DNA from 2 places in the Streptomyces sp. NPDC001594 genome. Region 2 is predicted to be linked to the other one. Evidence: predicted binding sites of a transcription regulator. Region 2 holds the regulator's gene; the other holds the start of a gene.
The links. Region 2 encodes HspR, which represses chaperone genes until heat shock. Its sites were predicted from a motif close to TTGAGNNNNNNNNNCTCAA; they were not measured.
Positions count from the first base shown of each region.

Region 1: lon (endopeptidase La) is a predicted target of HspR. The motif match lies at 2,894-2,912, and genes of this name have one in related genera.

Region 1 is NZ_JBIAVB010000015.1:98,515-109,246, reverse strand. It holds gene ACFY0O_RS27815 (hypothetical protein) at 1-626, shown strand, start outside; gene ACFY0O_RS27810 (sulfurtransferase) at 692-1,537, shown strand; gene ACFY0O_RS27805 (DUF4097 domain-containing protein) at 1,641-2,387, shown strand; gene ACFY0O_RS27800 (RidA family protein) at 2,411-2,809, opposite strand; gene lon (endopeptidase La) at 2,935-5,331, shown strand; gene ACFY0O_RS27790 (MarR family winged helix-turn-helix transcriptional regulator) at 5,489-5,929, shown strand; gene ACFY0O_RS27785 (hypothetical protein) at 5,948-6,721, opposite strand; gene ACFY0O_RS27780 (nitrate- and nitrite sensing domain-containing protein) at 7,068-10,421, shown strand; gene ACFY0O_RS27775 (roadblock/LC7 domain-containing protein) at 10,418-10,732, shown strand, end outside.
Region 2 is NZ_JBIAVB010000002.1:357,379-368,110, reverse strand. It holds gene clpB (ATP-dependent chaperone ClpB) at 1-1,261, opposite strand, end outside; gene ACFY0O_RS05250 (pyridoxamine 5'-phosphate oxidase family protein) at 1,374-1,793, shown strand; gene ACFY0O_RS05245 ((2Fe-2S)-binding protein) at 1,979-2,293, opposite strand; gene ACFY0O_RS05240 (hypothetical protein) at 2,293-2,565, opposite strand; gene ACFY0O_RS05235 (helix-turn-helix transcriptional regulator) at 2,668-3,735, shown strand; gene ACFY0O_RS05230 (heat shock protein transcriptional repressor HspR) at 3,879-4,343, opposite strand; gene dnaJ (molecular chaperone DnaJ) at 4,345-5,523, opposite strand; gene grpE (nucleotide exchange factor GrpE) at 5,563-6,219, opposite strand; gene dnaK (molecular chaperone DnaK) at 6,219-8,063, opposite strand; gene ACFY0O_RS05210 (sugar transferase) at 8,303-8,872, shown strand; partial or broken gene ACFY0O_RS05205 ((Fe-S)-binding protein) at 8,984-10,732, shown strand, end outside.

The sequences.
Region 1 (10,732 bases), on a different contig from region 2:
CGGTGCCCCTGGCGCTGCTGCCGCCCGGCCTGCTGATGGCGGTCTCGCTGGTCCACCCCTGGTACGTCGACCGGTACGTCCTCTACGCCCTGGGCGGGCTCGCGCTCCTGGCCGGGGTCCGGCTGGCGGAGGGGGGACGGGCGGGGGCGCGGGGCTGGCTGCCGTGGGCGGTGGCGGGCGCGCTGCTGGTGCCGGTGGGGGTGTGGTCGGCGTGGCTGCGCACGCCCGAGAGCCGCCGCGACGACGTCCTCGCGGTGGCGGCGGTGGTGCGGGAGCGGGCCCGGCCGGGGGACGCCGTGCTGTTCATGCCGTCGAGGAGGCGGGAGTGGCTGCTGTCCTCGCCCGGGGTGTACGGGGGGCTGCGCGACGTGGCCCTGGCCGGCCCCCCGGCCGCCTCGCACACCCTCCACGGCACGGAACTCGCCCCGGAAGCGGTCCGGCGGGCGCTGCTGTCGTCCCCGCGGGTGGTGGCCCTGATGGACCCGGCGGACCAGCCGCTGGACCCGTACCCGGCGGAGGCACAGAAGCGCACCACCCTGGCGGCCGGCTTCCACCGCTGCTCGGTGACGGAGGTCAGGGGCGCGCGGGTGGCGGTGTACGCGCGGCGGGGCGGGGGGTGCGGGTGAGGGGGAGCACCGCGGGGGGAGGATGGGCGGGAGATCGTTTCCGACGCCGTCCCGGAGGCTGCCGTATGTCCGTGCCCGCATCCGCGCCCGAGATGCCCGCCCCGCTGGTCGGTGCCGACTGGCTCGCCGCGCACCTCGGGCGGGTCGTGGTGTTCGACGCCTCCGTCGGGGCGCACCGGGGCGGGCGGCGGAGGATTCCGGGGGCGCGCCCCTTCGACCTGGACGGGCACCTGTCCGACCACGACGCCCCCGCCCCGCACACCATGCCGGCGGCGGGTGCGTTCGAGGAGGCCATGCGGGGGCTCGGGGTGGACGAGGACTCCCGCGTGGTCGTCTACGACGCCGCCGGGATCTACTCCGGGGCCCGGGCCTGGTGGATGCTGCGGGCCATGGGGTTCGACCGGGCCGCCGTGCTCGACGGCGGGCTGCCCGCCTGGGCCGCCGCGGGGCTGCCCGTCGAGGACGGGCCGGCGGAGTACGACGGGCCGCGGGGCTCCTTCACCGCGCGGCCGCGCCCCGGGCTGCTCGTGGACGCCGCCGCCGTGGCCGGGGCCCTGGCCGACCCGGGTGCCGCCGTGTTCGACGCCCGGAGCCGGGAGCGGTTCGCCGGCAGCGCCCCCGAGCCCCGGCCGGGGCTGCGCGGCGGGCACATGCCGGGCGCGCTGAACCTGCCGTTCGGCGAACTCCAGGGGCCCGGGGGGCTGATGCGTCCGGCCGGGGAACTCCGGGCGGCCTTCGAGGCGTTGGCCGGGCAGCGGGAGCGGCTCTACTTCAGCTGCGGCTCCGGTGTCACGGCGTGCGTGCTCGCGCTGGGGGCGACCCTGGCCGGGTACGGGGAGACCGCGGTGTACGACGGTTCGTGGAGCGAGTGGGGGCTGCCCTCGGACCGCCCGGTGGCCGTCGGGAGCTGACGGGAGGCCGGCCGAGGGGTGGCCGGGGGTGGTGCTGGCCCCACCCCCGTTTCGGAGGCCTGCACCCGCGCGCCGGACGTCCCCGCTCGGCAGACTCGTCCGCATGGCACCTCACACCACGTCAACCCGCCTCGTCGTCACGGCCCTCGGGGCCGCCCTCCTGCTGTCCGGCTGCGCCCTGACGGGGACGGGGCCGGTGAAGACCTTCGACGCCGACGCGACCGTCTCCGAGCCGGTCACGGCGGTGGAGCTGACCGGCCTCCGCAGCGGCGACGTCGAGGTCACCACGGGCTCCGGCACCGGGGTCACCGTCCGCCGGGTCGTCCACTACCGGGGCGGCACGGCCCCCACGCCCGGACAGCGGGTCTCGGGCGGGGTGCTGAAGTTCGAGGACGGCTGCGGGGACGACTGCTGGATCGACTACCGCCTGGAGGTGCCCGCGGCGGCCGGGGTGCGGGTCGAGAGCAGCAGCGGGGACATCACCGTGCGGGGGGTCGCGCGGGCCGACCTGACCTCCTCGTCCGGGGACGTCAGGGCGGAGCGGATCGCGGGCCCGGTGAAGGTCCGTACGGCGTCGGGGCGGATCACCGCCACCGGTCTGGAAGGGGCCGAGGCGGACCTGCGCGCCTCCTCCGGGGACGTGGAGGCCGCCTTCGTGAAGGCTCCGGCCTCGGTGTCCGTCACCACCAGCTCCGGCGACGTCGGCGTGACGGCCCCGCAGGGCCCGTACAGGCTGTCGGTCGACACGGCCTCCGGGAGCCGGGACGTCCGCCTGGACACCCGCCAGGACGCCCCGTCGCGGATGACGGTCCGCACCGCCTCCGGGGACGTCCGGCTCTCGGCGTCCTGACCCCCCGGTACTCCTCGGTCCTCTCAGTCCTCGTCGAGGATCGCGTCGAGCTCCACCTCGACCAGCCAGGCGGGGTCGATGAAGCGGGACACCTCCACGAAGGTGGCCGCCGGGCGGATGCCGGCGAAGCGCTCGCCGTGGGCCCGGGCGGCCTCCTCCCAGCGGGTGATGTCGGTCAGCATGATCCGCGTGCGCACGGTGTGCTCCAGGGAGGCGCCCGCCTCCTCCAGGGCCCGCTGGGCGATGTCGAGGCAGCGCACCGTCTGGGCGTGGACGTCGCCCGGGCCGACGGTGGAGCCGTCGTCCCCGATGGGCGCCGTGCCCGCGACGGCCACGTGCCGCCCCAGGCGCACCGCGCGCGAGAAGCCGATCCGGGGTTCCAGCGGGGAGCCCGAGCTGACGGTTCGTCGTATGTCTGCCATGGCGTCATGGTGCTACGAGGAGGGCCGTGAGGGTGTTCGCCCCCGGCGAACGGGAGTTGGGGAACATTGCCGGGCGCAGAAGCATTGAGTCGGCATAGCTCAACTTCACTGCCGGAGGGAAGATCATGGCTTCGACGTCCGTAACGCTCACCCTGCCCGTACTGCCGCTCGACGACGAGGTCGTGCTGCCCGGGATGGTCGTCCCGCTGGACCTGTCCGACGCCGAGGTGCGCGCGGCCGTCGAGGCCGCGCAGGCGGCGCGCGGCAGCGGGAAGCCCCGGGTGCTGCTCGTGCCGCGGGTCGACGGGAAGTACGCCGGGATCGGTGTGCTGGGGACCGTCGAACAGGTCGGCCGGCTCTCCGACGGCGATCCCGGGGCGCTGATCCGCGGGCGCGGCCGCGTCCGGATCGGCGCCGGGACCACCGGGCCCGGGGCTGCGCTCTGGGTCGAGGGGGAGACCGTCGAGGAGCAGGTGCCCGACCCGCTGCCCGGGGCGGTCGCCGAGCTCGTCAAGGAGTACAAGGCCCTCGCCACCAGCTGGCTCAAGAAGCGCGGCGCCTGGCAGGTGGTGGACCGGGTGCAGCAGATCGAGGGGGTCTCGGCGCTCGCCGACAACTCCGGCTACTCGCCGTTCCTGACCGTGGCGCAAAAGGTCGAACTGCTGGAGACCGTCGATCCGGTCGCCCGGCTGCGGCTCGCCGTCAAGGCGCTCTCCGACCACCTCGCCGAGCAGGACGTCGCCGAGTCCATCGCCAAGGACGTCCAGGACGGCGTGGAGAAGCAGCAGCGCGAGTTCCTGCTCCGCCGCCAGCTGGAGGCCGTCCGCAAGGAGCTGCGCGAGCTGGGCGGGGAGAAGGAGGGCGAGGAGTCCGACGACTACCGGGCCCGCGTCGAGGCCGCCGACCTGCCCGAGAAGGTGCGCGAGGCCGCCCTCAAGGAGGTCGACAAGCTGGAGCGCTCCAGCGACCAGAGCCCCGAGGGCTCCTGGATCCGCACCTGGCTGGACACCGTGCTGGAGCTGCCCTGGAACGAGCGCAGCGAGGACCGGTACGACATCCAGGGTGCGCGGGCGGTCCTCGACGCCGAGCACGCCGGGCTGAACGACGTGAAGGACCGCATCACCGAGTACCTCGCCGTGCGCAAGCGGCGCGGCGAGCGGGGCATGGGCGTCATCGGCGGCCGGCGCGGTGGCGCCGTGCTCGCGCTGGTCGGGCCCCCCGGCGTCGGCAAGACCTCGCTCGGCGAGTCCGTGGCCCACGCCATGGGCCGCAAGTTCGTCCGCGTCGCCCTCGGCGGCGTACGGGACGAGGCCGAGATCCGCGGCCACCGCCGGACCTACGTCGGCGCCCTGCCCGGCCGGATCGTCCGGGCCATCAAGGAGGCCGGGTCGATGAACCCGGTCGTGCTCCTCGACGAGATCGACAAGGTCGGCTCCGACTTCCGCGGCGACCCGGCGGCCGCCCTGCTGGAGGTCCTGGACCCGGCGCAGAACCACACCTTCCGCGACCACTACCTGGAGGTCGAGCTCGACCTGAGCGACGTGGTCTTCCTGGCCACGGCCAACGTGCTGGAGGCCATCCCCGAGGCCCTGGCCGACCGGATGGAGCTGGTCCGCCTCGACGGCTACACCGAGGACGAGAAGGTCGTCATCGCCCGCGACCACCTGCTGCCCCGCCAGCTGGAGCGCGCCGGGCTGACCGGCGAGGAAGTGGTCCTGGAGGAGGACGCCCTGCGCAAGCTCGCCGGGGAGTACACCCGCGAGGCGGGCGTGCGCACCCTGGAGCGGTCCATCGCGCGGCTGCTGCGCAAGGTCGCCTCGCAGCACGAGCTGGGCGAGCGCGCGTTCCCGTTCACCATCGGCGCGGGCGAGCTGCGCGGCCTGATCGGCCGGCCGCACCACGTGCCCGAGTCCGCCCAGGACCCGGCGGAGCGGCGCACGGCCGTCCCGGGCGTGGCCACCGGCCTCGCCGTGACCGGCGCGGGCGGCGACGTGCTCTTCGTCGAGGCCTCCCTGGCCGACCCGGAGACCGGCGCCGCCGGGCTGACCCTGACCGGGCAGCTGGGCGACGTGATGAAGGAGTCGGCGCAGATCGCGCTCAGCTTCCTGCGCTCGCACGGCGCCGAGCTGGAGCTCCCGGTCGCCGACCTGAAGGACCGGGGCGTGCACATCCACTTCCCGGCGGGCGCCGTCCCCAAGGACGGCCCGAGCGCGGGCATCACCATGACCACCGCGCTCGCCTCCCTGCTCTCCGGCCGCCAGGTCCGCACGGACGTGGCCATGACCGGCGAGGTCTCGCTGACCGGGCGGGTCCTGCCCATCGGCGGGGTCAAGCAGAAGCTGCTCGCCGCCCACCGGGCCGGGCTGACCACGGTGATCATCCCGAAGCGCAACGAGGCCGACCTGGACGACGTCCCCGCCGAGGTGCTGGAGGGGCTGGAGGTGCACCCGGTGACCGACGTGCGCCAGGTGCTGGAGCTGGCCCTCGCCCCGGCGGTGGTCTCCTTCACCAAGGCCGCCTGACCGGCGGCGCGGCGCCGCGGCCCGGTACCCCCTTTCCCCCAGACTCCGTCCGGGGGGACCCCCAGGCGGGGTACCGGGCCTGCGACGCACGGCCTGCGAAATACTGGACCCGTACAGGGGTGCCGGGCTCGCACCCCTCCACGGATGGGAGCGGCACGTGCACGGCAGTGAAGACCAGGAGTTCCTCGCGCTGGAGCGGGAGCTGTCCGTCTTCCTGCGGCGGGCCCGGGCCTCCTCGGGCGAGATGGCCCGCGCCCTGCACCCCGAGCTGGAGCCCGCCGCCTACGGGCTGCTGGTCCGGCTGGAGGCCGCCGGCCGCCAGCGGGCCACCGAGCTGGCCGCCTACTTCGGCGTCGGCAAGGCCACCATGAGCCGCCAGCTGCGCGCCCTGGAGCTGCTGGGCCTGGTCGCCCGCGAGCCGGACCCCGCCGACGGCCGCGCCTTCCTCGTCGGCCTCACGGAAGAGGGCCGGGCCCGGTTCCTGCGCGTCCGGGGGGCCCGGCGCGAGCAGTACATGCGCAAGCTGGCCGACTGGGACCGCGGCGAGGTCGCCGAGCTGGCCCGGCTGCTCAACCAGCTGAACTCCGGCGAGGAGTAGCGGCGCCGGGGCGCCGCTTCACAGCTCCGCGTACACCGCCGAGGCGTCGTCGTGGCGCTTGTGGCGGGTCGGCGGGCGCAGCGGGTCGGACTCGATGGCCCGCACCCGCCCGATCAGCCCCCGCGCCCCCTCCTCGCGCAGCACGTCCAGGCAGGCCGCCCAGTCGCCCTCCCCGAACGTGTCCGTCCACCGGCTCGCCCCGTCGGTCAGCGCGGCCAGCGCCCCCACCTCCCGGCGCGGCGTGCGCCCGACGACGGCCCGGGCCGCCACCGAGGGGTCGGCGGCCGCGGTGAAGAAGCCGCCCTCGGCGTTGCGCAGCGCGTCCGTGGCCGCCACCGAGCGGCGCACCCCGTCGGGGATCCGGTCCAGCCGGTCGTCGAGCACCGCCGTGACCCCGCCGCCGGGCGACCGCAGCAGGAGCACGGAGTCCGAGAGCACGAGGTGCTCCACATGGGCCTCGTCCCAGCGGACCATCACCACCGTCGCCTGCGGCGTCCGGACGTGAGAAAGGTCACAGGTTTCGCGGTGGGCGTCGGCCGTGTCCCCGATGGCCCGGGCCAGGATCCGGTCGAGCGGCATGTCCCGCCGCGATCCGGACAGTTCGGTCAATCGGCCACCCAGACGGGTGGCGAACCAGGGCACTCCGTGCGCGCAGCCGTCGTCCTCCCGGGGCGGAGTGACCCCGTCCAGGACGACCACAACACCCCCTCCCGCCGCAGGTGTCGACGCCGACACCCAGTCCTCGTTGGGGCGTTCGGCGCTGCCGGGGGCCGAAGCCAGGTCGATGCGCATACGGACATTCTGCCCGGCCGGGCCCTGAGCCGCCGGTCAGGTCCGTACCAATGCCGGAATCGGTACCGCCGGTAAATGTGGGCGGGCATATTGCCAAAGCCCGCCTCGACCTTCAACCACCCGTCCACGGGCGGCCCCTGGCACGTCCGGCCCGAGTTGGTCGGCCACTCCTCCGTGATGTTCACTCCTTCGAGTGGCCGGGTGGGCGATGTGCGGCTCTCCTCCCAACACACTGCGAAGGTCTGAGGCGGTACGAGGGGGCAGGGGGCGTTTACTTGTTGACCGGCCGTTACCTCGGCCACACGAGTAGACGAGCACGACCCCACGTACAGGATTGCGAGCACCGGTGCAGAAGAAGCGGTCTCGGAAGAACGGCACCGCCAGCGCCGACGGACCCGCCAAGGCAGGACGCCGCGTGCGCGTCCGCAGCAGGCTGGTCGTCGGAGTAGCAGTCGCCGGACTCACCGTCCTCGCGGCAGGCACCCCCGCCGTCGTCTCCGCCACCAGGGAACTGGACGACTCCCAGCGACTCGTCACCCTTGCCGAGCAGACACAGCACACCCTCACCCTCGTCCACCTCCTCGGCGACGAGCGCGACGCCGTCGTCGAGTACGTGGCCAAGGGCCGCCCCGGCAACGCCAAGGCACCCGTCGACGAGCGCACCGCGCGCACCGACCGGACGCTCGCCGAACTGCGCCCGGAAGCCGACCAGGACCTCGCCCGCGCCCTCGGCCACATCAAGGCAGCCCGCGCCGAGGCCGTCGACGGCAAGGGCACCGCCGTCGCCGCCCAGCAGGCCTACACGCGCCTCCTCACCGAACTCCTCGCGCCCGGCGACCGGCTCGCCGAGCTCACCCCGCCGCGCGCCGAGGCCGCCCTCGCCGTCACCCGCCCCACGGCCCCCCTCAGCCAGGCCGTGGACCAGGCCTCCGCCACGCGCGGACTGCTGCTCGCCGCCCTGGCCGTCCCCCGCGCCGAACAGGCCCCGGGCAACGCCGCCGCCGACGAGCTCAGCGCCGCCGCCCAGCGCTCCCGCGTCCGTGAGCAGGCCGCCCTCGACGACTTCAACCGGGCCGCCCGCCCCGACGTGCGCCAGACCCTGGCCGCCACCGTCACCGGCCCCGAGGTCAAGACCGCCGAGGACCAGCTGACGCGCCTCACCGAGCGGCCCACCCTCACCGCCGCCGAACGCAAGGCCACCGACCCGGCCGCCCTCGCCACCGCGCTGACCGCCCGGCTCGACCGCATGCGCTCCGTCGAGGCCACCCTCGCCGGCCAGCGGGCCGCCGCCCTCACGACCCTGCGCGACGACGACGTGACCCGGCTGGAGCTCCTGGTCGCCGGACTCGGCGTCCTCTTCCTCTTCGTCATCGGCTTCACCACCGGCGTCGCCCGCTCCCTGACCCGGCCGCTGTCCGTACTGCGCCGCGGCGCGGAGCGTCTGGCCACCCCCGAGGGCTCCCAGGAGCCGGTCCGCTTCACCGGCCGCAACGACGAGTTCGCCGAGGTCGTCCGCCACCTCAACGCCGTCCGCGAGCAGACCGTCGCCCTCCACACCAAGGTCGCCGGACTCGACGCCGACCGGCGCAGGCTCATCGGCCGCAACGAGGCGCTCGCCACCAGCCGCGAAGCCCGCGAGCAGGAGCTGGCCTCCACCCGCAAGGCCCTCGAAGGGGAACTGGCCGAGCTGCGCGCCGGGCTCGAAGAGCACCGCCGCGTCATGTCGACCACGTCGGTCTCCCTCTCGCTGCGCACCCTCGGACTCGTCGAGCGCCAGCTCGCCGTCATCGAGGAACTGGAGTCCAAGGAAGGCGACCCCGACCGGCTCGCCACCCTCTTCAAGCTCGACCACCTCGCCACGGTCATGCGCCGCCACAACGAGAACCTCCTGGTCCTCGCCGGGCAGGAGCACGGCCACGGCCAGAGCCTGCCGGTGCCGCTGGTCGACGTCATGCGTGCCGCCGTCAGCGAGATCGAGCGCTACGAACGCGTCGACCTGGCCACCCTGCCCTCCTACACGCAGGTCGCCGGGCACGCCGCCGACGACATCTCGCACGTGGTCGCCGAGCTGCTGGAGAACGCCACCACGTTCTCCCCGCCGGAAGCGAAGGTGAAGGTCTCCGGCCACCTCACCGAGGCCGGCGACGTGGTGCTGTCCGTCGTCGACGAGGGCATCGGTGTCACCGGCGAGCGGCTCGACTCCCTCAACTCCCGCCTCTCCACCCCCGAGGCCTACGACGAGGAGCCCGAGGCCGAACACGGTCTCGGCCTCGGCCTGTACGTCGCCGGCCGCCTCGCGGCCCGCCACGGCGTCACCGCCGAGCTGCGCGCCGGCGCCCACGGCGGCACGGAGGCCCTCGTGGTCATCCCGGCGGCGCTGCTGCCGGACGCCCCGCCGGCCTCCCCGGTCCACAGCCTGGGCTCCTCCGGCGCGCCCGCGTACCAGCTGCCCGGCGTCATCGCCGAGGCGAACGAGCACACCCTCCCGCCCCGGCTGCGCCCGGAGCCGGCGGAGGCCCCGGCCGCCGTCCCGGCCCCTGCGCCGGCGCCGGAGGAGACCGCCAAGGTGGTCACACTGGCCGAGGCCTTCGAGGCGGAGACGCCCGAGGCGGAGCCCGCCGAGGTCGACGCCGCTGGGCGTGATGCCGCTGGGCACGACGCCGCCGGGCGCGACGCCGCCGGGCGTGACGCGGCCGGGCGTGATGCCGCCGAGGTCGATGCCACCGAGGCCGATGCCGCCGGGCGCGTGGACACCGAGCTCGGGGCCGTGCGCGAGGACGCCGAGGTCGATGCCGTCGGGCGCGAGGGCGTGCGTGATGGTGCCGGGCTGCCCGCCGGCGCCGGGTACGAGGACTCCGCGATAGGTGCCGACGGGACCTGGGCGTACGCCGACGAGGCCGACGCCGACGCGTCCGGCTTCGGCGCGGCGGACCTGGTGGCCGAGGCCTTCGGGGCCGGTGCCTTCACGAAGGAGCCCGCCGCCGCGGAGACCGCCGCGGACGGCACCGACGAGGAGCGGCCCGCCCGGGTCGTGCCCCTCGGCGAGGCCTTCGAGGACGGCCAGCTTCCGCCCGCCGACCAGGTCTTCACGGCCGGCGGCGAGCCGCCCGCCGACCGGGACTTCACGGTGCCCGCCCCCGCGGCGGAGGCGCCGGGCGGGGCCGGTCCCGAGGAGGAACTCCTCGCGCGGATCGTGGCCGACGCCGACGCGGACGCCTTCGCGGTGGCCGACCCCGCCCCGGGGGACGCTGCCGGGGAGCCGGGCACCGCGCCCGGTGGCCCCGTACCCAAGGCAGGACTGCCGCGCCGGGAGCGGAACGACGCCGACCAGGGCGGACACCGACGGGCCCCCGACGCCGAGGACGGCTTCGTCCCCCGCCAGGGCAGCCACCCGGAGCCCGGCGGCACCGAAGCCGTCACCGCCAAGGGACTCCCCAAGCGCACCCCGCGCGCCGTGGCCGCCCCCGGCGGCGGCGCCGGACGCCCCGCCGCGGCCCGCCCCGAGCCGCGCCGGGTCGACGCCGAGGAACTGCGCCGCCGGCTCGGCGGCTTCTACCAGGGCGCCCAGGACGGGCGCCGGGTCGTCGCCGCCGAGCTCGCGCAGGACCAGCGGCAGACCCCGGGGGGTCCGGGGGCCCAGGAGGCCCACGGACAGGGACACACCGATCAGGGGGACACCGCACAGGAGGCACGCACATGACCGCGCCCAGTACGTACGGACTGAGCAGCCAGGCCCGCAACCTGCAGTGGCTGCTGACCGACCTGGTGGAGGAGGTGCCCGGGGTCAACTCCGTGGCCGTCGTCTCCTCGGACGGTCTGCTGCTGCTCTCCTCCGAGGCCGCCCCGGAATCCGGCAAGGCCGCACGCCCCAAGGGCCCCCGCGGCGCCTCCGCCGACCTCGCCACCATCGTGTCCGGTCTCGGCAGCCTCACCACCGGCGCCGCCGCGCTCATGGAGTTCGGCTCGGTCAAGCAGACCATGGTGGCGATGGAGAACGGCTCCGTCTTCGTC
Region 2 (10,732 bases):
CGGAGCGCTGGAGCTCGTCGATCTCCAGCGGGGACGAGTCGATCTCCATGCGCAGCCGGGAGGCGGCCTCGTCGACGAGGTCGATGGCCTTGTCGGGCAGGAAGCGGGAGGTGATGTAGCGGTCGGAGAGGGTGGCGGCGGCGACGAGGGCGCTGTCGTTGATGACGACCTTGTGGTGGGCCTCGTAGCGGCCCTTGAGGCCGCGCAGGATCGCGATGGTGTCCTCGACGGTGGGCTCGGCGACCAGCACCTGCTGGAATCGGCGCTCCAGCGCCGGGTCCTTCTCGATGCGCTCGCGGTACTCGTCGAGGGTGGTGGCGCCGACCATGCGCAGCTCGCCGCGGGCCAGCATGGGCTTGAGCATGTTGCCCGCGTCCATGGCGGAGTCCCCGCCGGCGCCGGCGCCGACGACGGTGTGCAGCTCGTCGATGAAGGTGATGATCTGGCCGTCGCTCGACTTGATCTCGGCGAGGACGGTCTTGAGGCGCTCCTCGAACTCGCCCCGGTACTTCGCGCCGGCGACCATGGCGCCGAGGTCGAGGGAGACGAGCCGCTTGTTCTTCAGGGACTCGGGTACGTCGCCCTTGACGATGCGCTGGGCGAGGCCCTCGACGACGGCGGTCTTGCCGACGCCGGGCTCGCCGATGAGCACCGGGTTGTTCTTGGTGCGGCGCGAGAGGACCTGCACGACGCGCCGGATCTCGTGGTCGCGGCCGATGACGGGGTCGAGCTTGCCCTCGCGGGCGGCCGCCGTGAAGTCGGTGCCGAACTTCTCCAGGGCCTTGTACTGGCCCTCGGGGTCGGGGGTGGTCACCCGCCGTCCTCCTCGTGCGTTCTCGAAGGCGTCCAGCAGCTTCTTCGCGCTCGCGCCCTGGGCGGAAAGGACCTCACCGGCCGCGCCGCCCTTGGCGGCGATCGCGATGAGGAGGTGTTCGGTGGAGAGGTAGTCGTCGCCGAGGGCCTTCGCCTGGGCGTCGGCCTCGGCGAGCACCGCGAGCAGGTCCCGGCTGGGCTGCGGGGGCGCGACCGTGGAGCCGGTGACGCTGGGCAGGGCGGCGAGCAGCCGTTCCGCGCCGGCGCGGACGGCGGCCTGGTCGGCCTCGGTCGCGGCGAGCAGGTCGGTGATGTTCTCGTTGTCCTCGCCGGCGAGCAGGGCCAGCAGCAGGTGCGCGGGGGTCAGGTCGGCGTGGCCGTCCTTGACGGCCCTGCTGGTGGCCGCGTTCAGGGCGTCGCGGCTCTTGTTGGTCAGCTCGGCGTCCACTCTCGGTTTCTCCTCTCCGGCGGGACTCTCACAACTCTGACTGGTTCAGCGTCTGCAAAGTTGAGTCTATTCCACTCAAGGCCGGATTGGGCCCGGACATATGCTTCGGGCCATGTCTGTTTCGAAGCCGGTCCACGACGTACTCAACCCGACGCCCGACTACCTCGCCTTCTGGCGGGAGCGGCACGTGTGCACCCTGACCACCCCGCGGCCCGACGGCACCCCGCACGTGGTCCCGGTGGGGGTGACGTACGACCCGGAGGCCGGGCTCGCGCGGGTGATCAGCAACAAGCACAGCAAGAAGGTGCGCAACGTCCTGGAGGCACCCGGCGGAGCGGCACGGGTGGCGGTCTGCCAGATGCAGGGCCGGCGCTGGGCGACGCTGGAGGGGCGCGCGGTGGTCCGCGCCGACGAGGCCTCGGTCGCGGAGGCGGTGGCGCGCTACGCGGAGCGGTACGGGCGGACCCCCTCGCCCAACCCCGACCGGGTGGTCCTGGAGATCACACTGGACCGGGCCATGGGGCGCGCCTGAGGAAGACGGCCGGATTCGAGCGGTCCTCGAGCGGGCCCCGAGCGTTTCTCAGCGGATCCTCACCCGGATGTCCTGTTCGGGCACTGGACGCGGACAACACAACGGCGCCATCGTGGTCAGGTCCACGATGGCGCCGTTGTGTGGGGGAAGCACCTGGAGCGATCTGCAACGACGGGGGAATCGCCTCAGGCACTGCGGGGGGTGGCGGTGGTGATATCGGGTTCGAAGAGCTGGTGATCACGCTGATCGAGGTTGACGAAGACCATGCCGTACCGCACTTCGCAGCGGACGGGCTGCGGTGCGCCCCGGGGGCGGCGCAGGCAGCGGTAGGCACGGACGTCCTCGTCCTCCTCGCGCACGATGACGATCGGCTGGCCGAACAGGGTGACCATCAGCGAGTCGCCGGCATAGGGGATCGCCGTGGCGAGATCGATGAACTGCCAGCCGGAGCGGTACGCCGAAGCCATCTCGCGCCGGAAGTCGCGGTCGTCGGGGGTCATCAGGCGGCCGACTTGGGGGTGAAGTTCCAGCCGCTGTCCGGCTCGCCGTTCGTCGTGGCGACCGAGCCACCGTCCTTCGGCGCGGTGTTCCAACCGCTGTCGCCGGAGGCCAGGTTGTTCCAGCCGCTGTCGCTCTCACTCGCCGGTGCGGCGTTCCAACCGCTGTCGGCCCGAGCGCTCCCCGCATCGCCATGGACGGCGCTGACTGCCCCAAAGACCGCAACAGCGGAGAAAACAACGGCAAGCGCCGAGCGAAGCATTCTCTTGTACATGGTCGGCTTCGTCCTCACTTGATGGAATCCTCTCCCCCGCACGTCAGACCATGGCTCATTCAGGCACGTTACGGCCACAGGGACGATGCATCATGTTCTTGCATGTTCAGGACCCTGGGGGGTGGAGATTTGCCCATAACAGACACAAACCCGACACATCCCCACCCCGTCACATCGATGTGCGACGAAGGTGCACGACTCTACGCAGCGGCGCTCAGCACGGGCCGCGTGCCTCGGAGCGAAGTGGCAAACGCCCCCTGCCTGCTCGAATTCGCACTCCTGCGACCCGATCCGGATGACGCGAACCAGCTCCGCGCAGTTCCACCCTCGGTGGCACTCGCACAGCGGCTGCAGCCGCTGGAGCGCGAGATCCAGGAGCGGCGGCGCAACGCCATCGACCTCACCGATGCATTCGAGCCGTTCTTGACCATCAGCGCACAGAACCCCGCCAACACCCACGCCATCACGGTGCTGGAGGGGTTCGACCAGATCAACGCCGCCCTCGACCTGGCCACGGCCGAGTGCCACACGGAGATGCTGACGGTCCAGCCGGGCGGCGCGCGGCCGTCCTCCGCCCTCAGCGAGGCCCTGGAGCGCGACGCCCCGCTGATCGACCGCGGCGTCAGCATCCGCACGCTCTACCAGCACACGGCCCGGCACAGCCAGGGCACGCTCGCCTACGTGGACCGGATCTCCGCGGGCAAGGTGGAGATCCGCACCCTCGAAGAGCTCATCGAGCGGCTCATAGTGTTCGACCGGACCGTCGCCTTCATCCCCGCCAGCGACGACCGGCGCGTGGCGCTGGAGCTGCGCCACCCCGGACTGGTGGCCTACCTCATCAAGGTGTTCGAGCAGCTGTGGCGCAGGGCCGTGCCGCTGACCGACGAGGTCACCTACACCCACAGCCCCGACGGCATCTCCGGCGTACAGCGCTCCATCGCCCAGCTCCTCATCGAGGGGCACGTGGACGAGGCCATCGCCCGCCGGCTGGGCATGAACGTACGCACCTGCCGCGCGCACATCGCCAAGCTGGCCACCGCCCTCGGCAGCGGCAGCAGGGCCCAGCTGGGCTACCTCATCGCCCAGTCCGGCATCCTGCACAGCGGGAGCGACGGGGAGGCGGCCACGGGCTGCCAGGGGCCCGCTGAGGGGCTCGCCGCGCCCCGCTGAGGAAATCCCCCGTGGGATATGCCGAAGGCCCCGCCGGGCCCCCGCGAGGGGGCCGGACGGGGCCTTCGGACGTACGGCCGGGCCCCGCCGGGCCCCCGCGAGGGGGCCGGACGGGGCCTTCGGACGTACGGCCGGCCGGTGCGTCAGTCCATCGGGCGCTTGGGGCGCCAGACGACCAGGGCGCTGCCCGGCTGCGGCGACTGGTACGGGACCAGGTCGCGGCGGTACGAGGCGTGCACCGCGGCCTCGCGGGCCTGGAGGGCGGCGGCCGCCCCGTCCACCGCGGCGGACAGCTCGGCGACGCGCTGCTGGAGCGCGGCCACCTGGTTCTCCAGTTCGATGATCCGCTTGATGCCCGCCAGGTTGATGCCCTCGTCCTGGGACAGCTGCTGCACGGTGCGCAGCAGCTCGATGTCCCGGGCCGAGTAGCGCCGGCCGCGCCCGGCCGTGCGGTCCGGGGAGACCAGGCCGAGGCGGTCGTACTGGCGGAGGGTCTGCGGGTGCAGTCCCGAGAGCTGGGCGGCCACCGAGATCACGTAGACCGGGGTCTCGTCGGTCAACTGGTACGCCCCGTCACCGAAACGGGTCTGTCGCCGGCGGCCTTCCATGTCAAGCTCCCTTCGCGGACTCGAACAGCAGAGCGCGCGGGTCCTCGGACCCGGTGGCGTCCCGGTACATCTCCAGGGCCTCGCGGGCCTTGTCGGACAGTTCCGCCGGTACCGCGACCTCGACCGTGACGAGCAGGTCGCCGCGGGTGCCGTCCTTGCGGACCGCACCCTTGCCGCGGGCCCGCATCGTACGGCCCGTCGGGGTGCCCGGGGGCAGCTTCAGCGTGACCGGCGGGCCGCCCAGGGTCGGGACCTTGATCTCGGCGCCCAGGGCCGCCTCCGTGAACGTGACGGGCACGGTCACCGTGAGGTTGTCGCCCTTGCGGCCGAACACCGGGTGCGTCCCGACGTGCACGACGACGTAGAGGTCGCCCGCCGGGCCGCCGCGCTCGCCCGGGGCGCCCTTGCCGCGCAGCCGGATCCGCTGGCCGTCGGAGACGCCCGCCGGGATCCGGACCTGCATGGTCCGGGAGGACTTGGCGCGCCCGCTGCCCTTGCAGACCTCGCAGGGGTTCTCCGCGATCAGCCCGCGGCCCTTGCAGTCCGCGCAGGGGTCGGTCAGCGAGAAGCCGCCGCCGCTGCCGCGGGAGACCTGTCCGGTGCCGACGCAGGTCGGGCACACCCGGGGGGTGCCGTTCTTGTCGCCGGTGCCCGAGCATGCCTTGCAGGGGGACTGCGAGGACATCCGCAGCGGGACCGTCGCCCCGTCCACGGCCTCCGTGAAGGAGAGCGTGACCTCGGACTCGATGTCCTGGCCGCGGCGCGGCTGGGTGCGGGTGCCCGCACCGGCGCCGGCGCCGCGGTTGAACAGGCCGCCGAAGACGTCGCCCAGGCCACCGCCGAAGCCGCCCTGGCCGCCGCCGCCCTGGGCGCCCCCGAAGAGGTCGCCCAGGTCGAAGTTGAACGAGCCGCCCCCGCCCGGACCGGGGCGGAAGCCCCCGTTGCCGAACAGGGCGCGGGCCTCGTCGTACTCCTTGCGCTTCTTGGCGTCGCCGAGGATGTCGTTCGCCTCGGAGATCTCCTTGAAGCGCTCCTCGGCCGAGGCGTCGCCCTTGTTGGCGTCCGGGTGGAACTCGCGGGCGAGCTTCCGGTACGCCTTCTTGATCTCGGCCTCGGTGGCGTCCTTCGGGACACCGAGGACCTTGTAGTAGTCCTTCTCGACGAAGTCCTTCGTGCTCATCCCCGGTGACCCTCCTCCCGGATTCCTACATGGTGTGCGTCAGCCCTTGTCGGGGGCATCCGTGTCCTTGTCGGACGGCGTGTCGCCGTCGGCGGACTCGGACTTCCCCGCGGGGGCCGCGCCCGGCTGGGGCTCGGCCACCGCGACCCGCGCGGGGCGGATCGTGCGCTCGCCGATCCGGTACCCCGGCTGCAGGATCGCCACGCAGGTCGTCTCGGTGACGTCCGGCGCGTACGAGTGCATCAGGGCCTCGTGGATCGTCGGGTCGAAGGGCTCGCCCTCCTTGCCGAACTGCTGCAGCCCCATCTTGGCGGCGGCCGTCTCCAGCGACTCGGCGACGGACTTGAAACCGCCCACCACCTCGCCGTGCTCCCGGGCCCGGCCGATGTCGTCCAGGGTCGGGAGGAGCTCCGACAGCAGGTTCGCGACCGCGATCTCCTTGACGGCGACCCGGTCCCGCTCCACGCGGCGGCGGTAGTTCTGGTACTCGGCCTGGAGCCTCTGGAGGTCCGCGGTGCGCTCGCTGAGCGCGGTACGGGCCTGGTCCAGCTGCGCCAGGAGGGCAACATCCTGAGCTGCGTCCCCGGCCGGGGCCGCCTCCTTCTCCTCGGAGGAGTCGGCGGCCTTCGGCTCGGCGTCGTCCGCGCCGGTGGGGACTTCGGGCTTCTCGTCGAAGCCCGGGGTCTCCTCCGACATCAGGCCTGGCCGCCCTTCGGCTTGTCCTCGTCGACGATCTCGGCGTCGACCACGTCGTCATCGGCCTTGGCCTGGCCCGCGTCACCGGCACCGCCGGCGGCCTGGGCGGCCTGCGCGTCGGCGTAGATGGCCTGGCCCAGCTTCTGGCTGACCGCGGCGAGCTTCTCGGTGGCGGTGCGGATCTCGGCGGTGTCGTCGCCCTTGAGCTTGTCCTTCAGCTCGGTGACGGCCGTCTCGACCTCGGTCTTGACCTCGGCCGGGACCTTCTCCGCGTTGTCCGCGAGGAACTTCTCCGTCTGGTAGACGAGCTGCTCGCCCTGGTTGCGGGACTCGGCGGCCTCGCGGCGGCGGTGGTCCTCCTCCGCGTACTGCTCGGCCTCCTGGCGCATGCGGTCGACCTCGTCCTTGCCGAGCGAAGAGCCGCCGGTGACGGTCATCTTCTGCTCCTTGCCCGTGCCGAGGTCCTTGGCCGTGACGTGCATGATGCCGTTGGCGTCGATGTCGAAGGAGACCTCGATCTGCGGGACGCCGCGCGGGGCCGGCGGCAGGCCCGTCAGCTCGAACATGCCGAGCTTCTTGTTGTACGCCGCGATCTCGCGCTCGCCCTGGTAGACCTGGATCTGCACGGACGGCTGGTTGTCCTCGGCCGTCGTGAAGATCTCCGACCGCTTGGTCGGGATGGTCGTGTTGCGCTCGATGAGCTTGGTCATGATGCCGCCCTTGGTCTCGATGCCGAGGGACAGCGGGGTCACGTCGAGGAGCAGGACGTCCTTGACCTCACCCTTGAGGACACCGGCCTGGAGGGTGGCGCCGATGGCGACGACCTCGTCCGGGTTGACGCCCTTGTTGGCGTCCTGACCGCCGGTGAGCTCCTTGACGAGCTCGGCGACGGCCGGCATGCGGGTGGAGCCGCCGACCAGGACCACGTGGTCGATCTCGGACAGGCTGATGCCGGCGTCCTTGATGACGTTGTGGAACGGGGTCTTGCAGCGGTCGAGCAGGTCCGCGGTGAGCTGCTGGAACTGCGAGCGCGTGAGCTTCTCGTCCAGGTGCAGCGGGCCCTCGGCGGAGGCCGTGATGTACGGCAGGTTGATGGTCGTCTCGGTGGACGACGACAGCTCGATCTTCGCCTTCTCGGCGGCCTCGCGCAGACGCTGGAGCGCCATCTTGTCCTTGGACAGGTCGACGCCGTGGCCGTTGGCGAACTGCTTCACCAGGTAGTCGACGACGCGCTGGTCCCAGTCGTCGCCACCGAGGTGGTTGTCACCGTTGGTGGCCTTGACCTCGACGACACCGTCACCGATCTCGAGGAGGGACACATCGAAGGTGCCGCCGCCGAGGTCGAAGACGAGAATGGTCTGGTCGTCCTTGTCGAGACCGTAGGCCAGGGCGGCGGCCGTCGGCTCGTTGACGATGCGCAGGACGTTGAGGCCCGCGATCTCGCCGGCCTCCTTCGTCGCCTGGCGCTCGGAGTCGTTGAAGTAGGCCGGGACGGTGATGACCGCGTCCGTGACCTTCTCGCCCAGGTACGCCTCGGCGTCGCGCTTCAGCTTCTGCAGGATGAAGGCGCTCATCTGCTGCGGGTTGAAGTCCTTGCCATCCAGGTTGATCTTCCAGTCAGTGCCCATGTGGCGCTTGACGGAGCGGATGGTCCGGTCAACGTTCGTGACCGCCTGGCGCTTGGCCACCTCGCCGACGAGGACCTCGCCGTTCTTGGCGAAGGCGACGACGGACGGCGTGGTCCTGGCACCCTCGGCGTTGGTGATGACGGTGGGCTCGCCGCCTTCGAGAACGCTGACGACGGAGTTAGTGGTGCCCAGGTCGATGCCGACCGCACGTGCCATTTCGATTCCTCCAGCTGACTTGAGTGGAACAGACTCAAGGATGCCCGAACGCTGCGCCGGCGTCAACAGAGGTGAGCCGGGTTGGCTCAACCTTTAGGTGTTGCTTAGGCTCAGGGTGGCTTGACCGGGGTCGGGGGCGGAGCCCCAGACCCCGGCGCGGCACCCGAACGGGTTCCCAGGACGGCCGGAGCCGCGCGGCGCGCCCGCCGGGCGGACGGGGTTCCGGCAGCGTGCCCGGCATGCACCTGCACCTCACCCCACCCGCCCGGCCGGACTGGCTACGGGTGCCCAGCCTCCGGATCCGGCTGCGATGGCCGGCCAGGCCCCCGGCCAAGCGGGTCTGCGACCTGATCGGCGCGGTCCCCCTGGCCCTCCTCTGCGCGGCCCCCCTCCTCCTGGCGGCCGCCGCCCTGTACGGGGCCACCCGCGCCGACGTCCTCGTACGGGAGCCCGCGCTCGGCCTGGGCGGCCGCCCCTTCCGCACCTGGCGGCTGCGCACCGAGGGGGCCGGCCGCCCCGGGACCTGGGTACGGCGGTGCGCCCTGGACGGGCTGCCCCAGCTGCTGAACGTGCTGCGGGGCGAGATGTCGCTGGTCGGGCCGCGCCCCGAGCCCCGTACGGACCACCCCGAACGCCTGCTCGTACGCCCCGGAATGACCGGATTGTGGCAGGTCAGCGCCCGCTCCGACCTCCCCTGGGAGGAGATGCCCCTGCTGGACCGGCACTATGTGGAGAGCCACTGGCTGGGGATGGACCTCGCGATCCTCGCGAAGACCCCTCGGGTCGCCTACGAACGGAGGCGCGCCTGAGCGACACAGATCACCGCCCACTCACCTACAGTGCGGCGCGGGAAATGGGTAACCTCAAGCCTTGACTCAATAAGTTACCGCTTAGTAAGTCCCCGCCCGAGGAGCCCCTCCATGCAACTCGCCGCGATCATCGTGTCGCTGGTCCTGACCGTGGTCGGCGTCGCGCTGATCGCCCGAGCCGTGGCGCAGATCTACCGCTTCGTGAAGATCGGCCAACCCGTCCCCGCGGGCAGCCGCACCGACGATCCGGCCGCCCGGAGCGTCACCCTGGCCAAGGAGTTCGTCGGCCACACCCGTATGAACCGCTGGGGCGTCGTCGGCGTCGCGCACTGGTTCGTCGCGGTCGGCTTCCTCACCCTCGGCCTGACGATCGTCACCGCCTACGGCCAGCTGTTCAAGGCCGACTGGGTGCTGCCGGTGCTGGGCGGCTTCCTGCCGTACGAGCTCTACACCGAGTTCATCGCGCTGGGGACGACGCTCGGCATCGTCGTCCTGATCGCGATCCGGCTGCTGAACCTGCCCTCGAGGGCCGGTCGCAAGTCGCGCTTCGCCGGCTCGAAGGCATGGCAGGCGTACTTCGTCGAGTACGTCATCCTCGTCATCGGCATCTGCATCATGTCCCTGCGCGGTCTCGAAGGCGCCATCCACCACGTGGAGGGCTACGAGGCGTCGTACTGGGCCTCGTACCCGCTGGTGCTGGCCTTCAAGGGGCTGAGCCTGGGCACGCTCCAGAACCTCGTGTACTTCTTCGCGATGGTCAAGCTCGGCGTGACCATGACGTGGGCGATCACCATCAGCCTCAACACCAACATGGGTGTGGCCTGGCACCGCTTCCTCGCGTTCCCGAACATCTGGTTCAAGCGCAACGCGGACGGCGCGACCGCGCTCGGCGCCCTGCAGCCGATGACCAGCGGCGGCAAGGAGATCGACTTCGAGGACCCGGGCGAGGACGACGTCTTCGGCGTCTCCCAGGTCGAGCAGTTCTCCTGGAAGGGCATCCTCGACTTCTCCACCTGCACCGAGTGCGGCCGCTGCCAGTCGCAGTGCCCCGCCTGGAACACCGGCAAGCCCCTCTCCCCCAAGCTCCTGATCATGTCGCTGCGCGACCACGCGCACGCCAAGGCCCCGTACCTGCTCGCGGGCGGCGGCAAGACCATGGAGGGCGAGGAGAAGGCCACCGCCGAGCAGCTCGCCGACGTCCCCGCCGCCGCGCTCGCCGAGGCCGAGCGCCCGCTCATCGGCACCGTCGAGGAGAACGGCGTCATCGACCCCGACGTGCTGTGGTCCTGCACCACCTGCGGCGCGTGCGTGGAGCAGTGCCCCGTCGACATCGAGCACATCGACCACATCGTCGACATGCGCCGCTACCAGGTCATGATCGAGTCCGCGTTCCCGTCCGAGGCGGGCACGATGCTCAAGAACCTGGAGAAGAAGGGCAACCCCTGGGGCCTCGCCAAGAAGCAGCGGGTCGAGTGGACCAAGGAGGTCGACTTCGAGGTCCCGATCATCGGCAAGGACGCCGAGGACCTCACCGAGTTCGACTACCTGTACTGGGTCGGCTGCGCGGGCGCCCTGGAGGACCGCGCGAAGAAGACGACGAAGGCCTTCGCCGAGCTGCTGAACATCGCGGGCGTGAAGTTCGCGATCATGGGCGGCGAGGAGAAGTGCACCGGTGACTCCCCGCGCCGCCTGGGCAACGAGCCGCTGTTCCAGCAGCTGGGCCAGGAGAACGTCGCGATGCTGAACATGGCGTTCGGCGAGGACGACGAGGACGCGTCGACGAAGAAGCCGAAGTCGGCGAAGCGGATCGTCTCGACCTGCCCGCACTGCTTCAACACCATCGCCAACGAGTACCCGCAG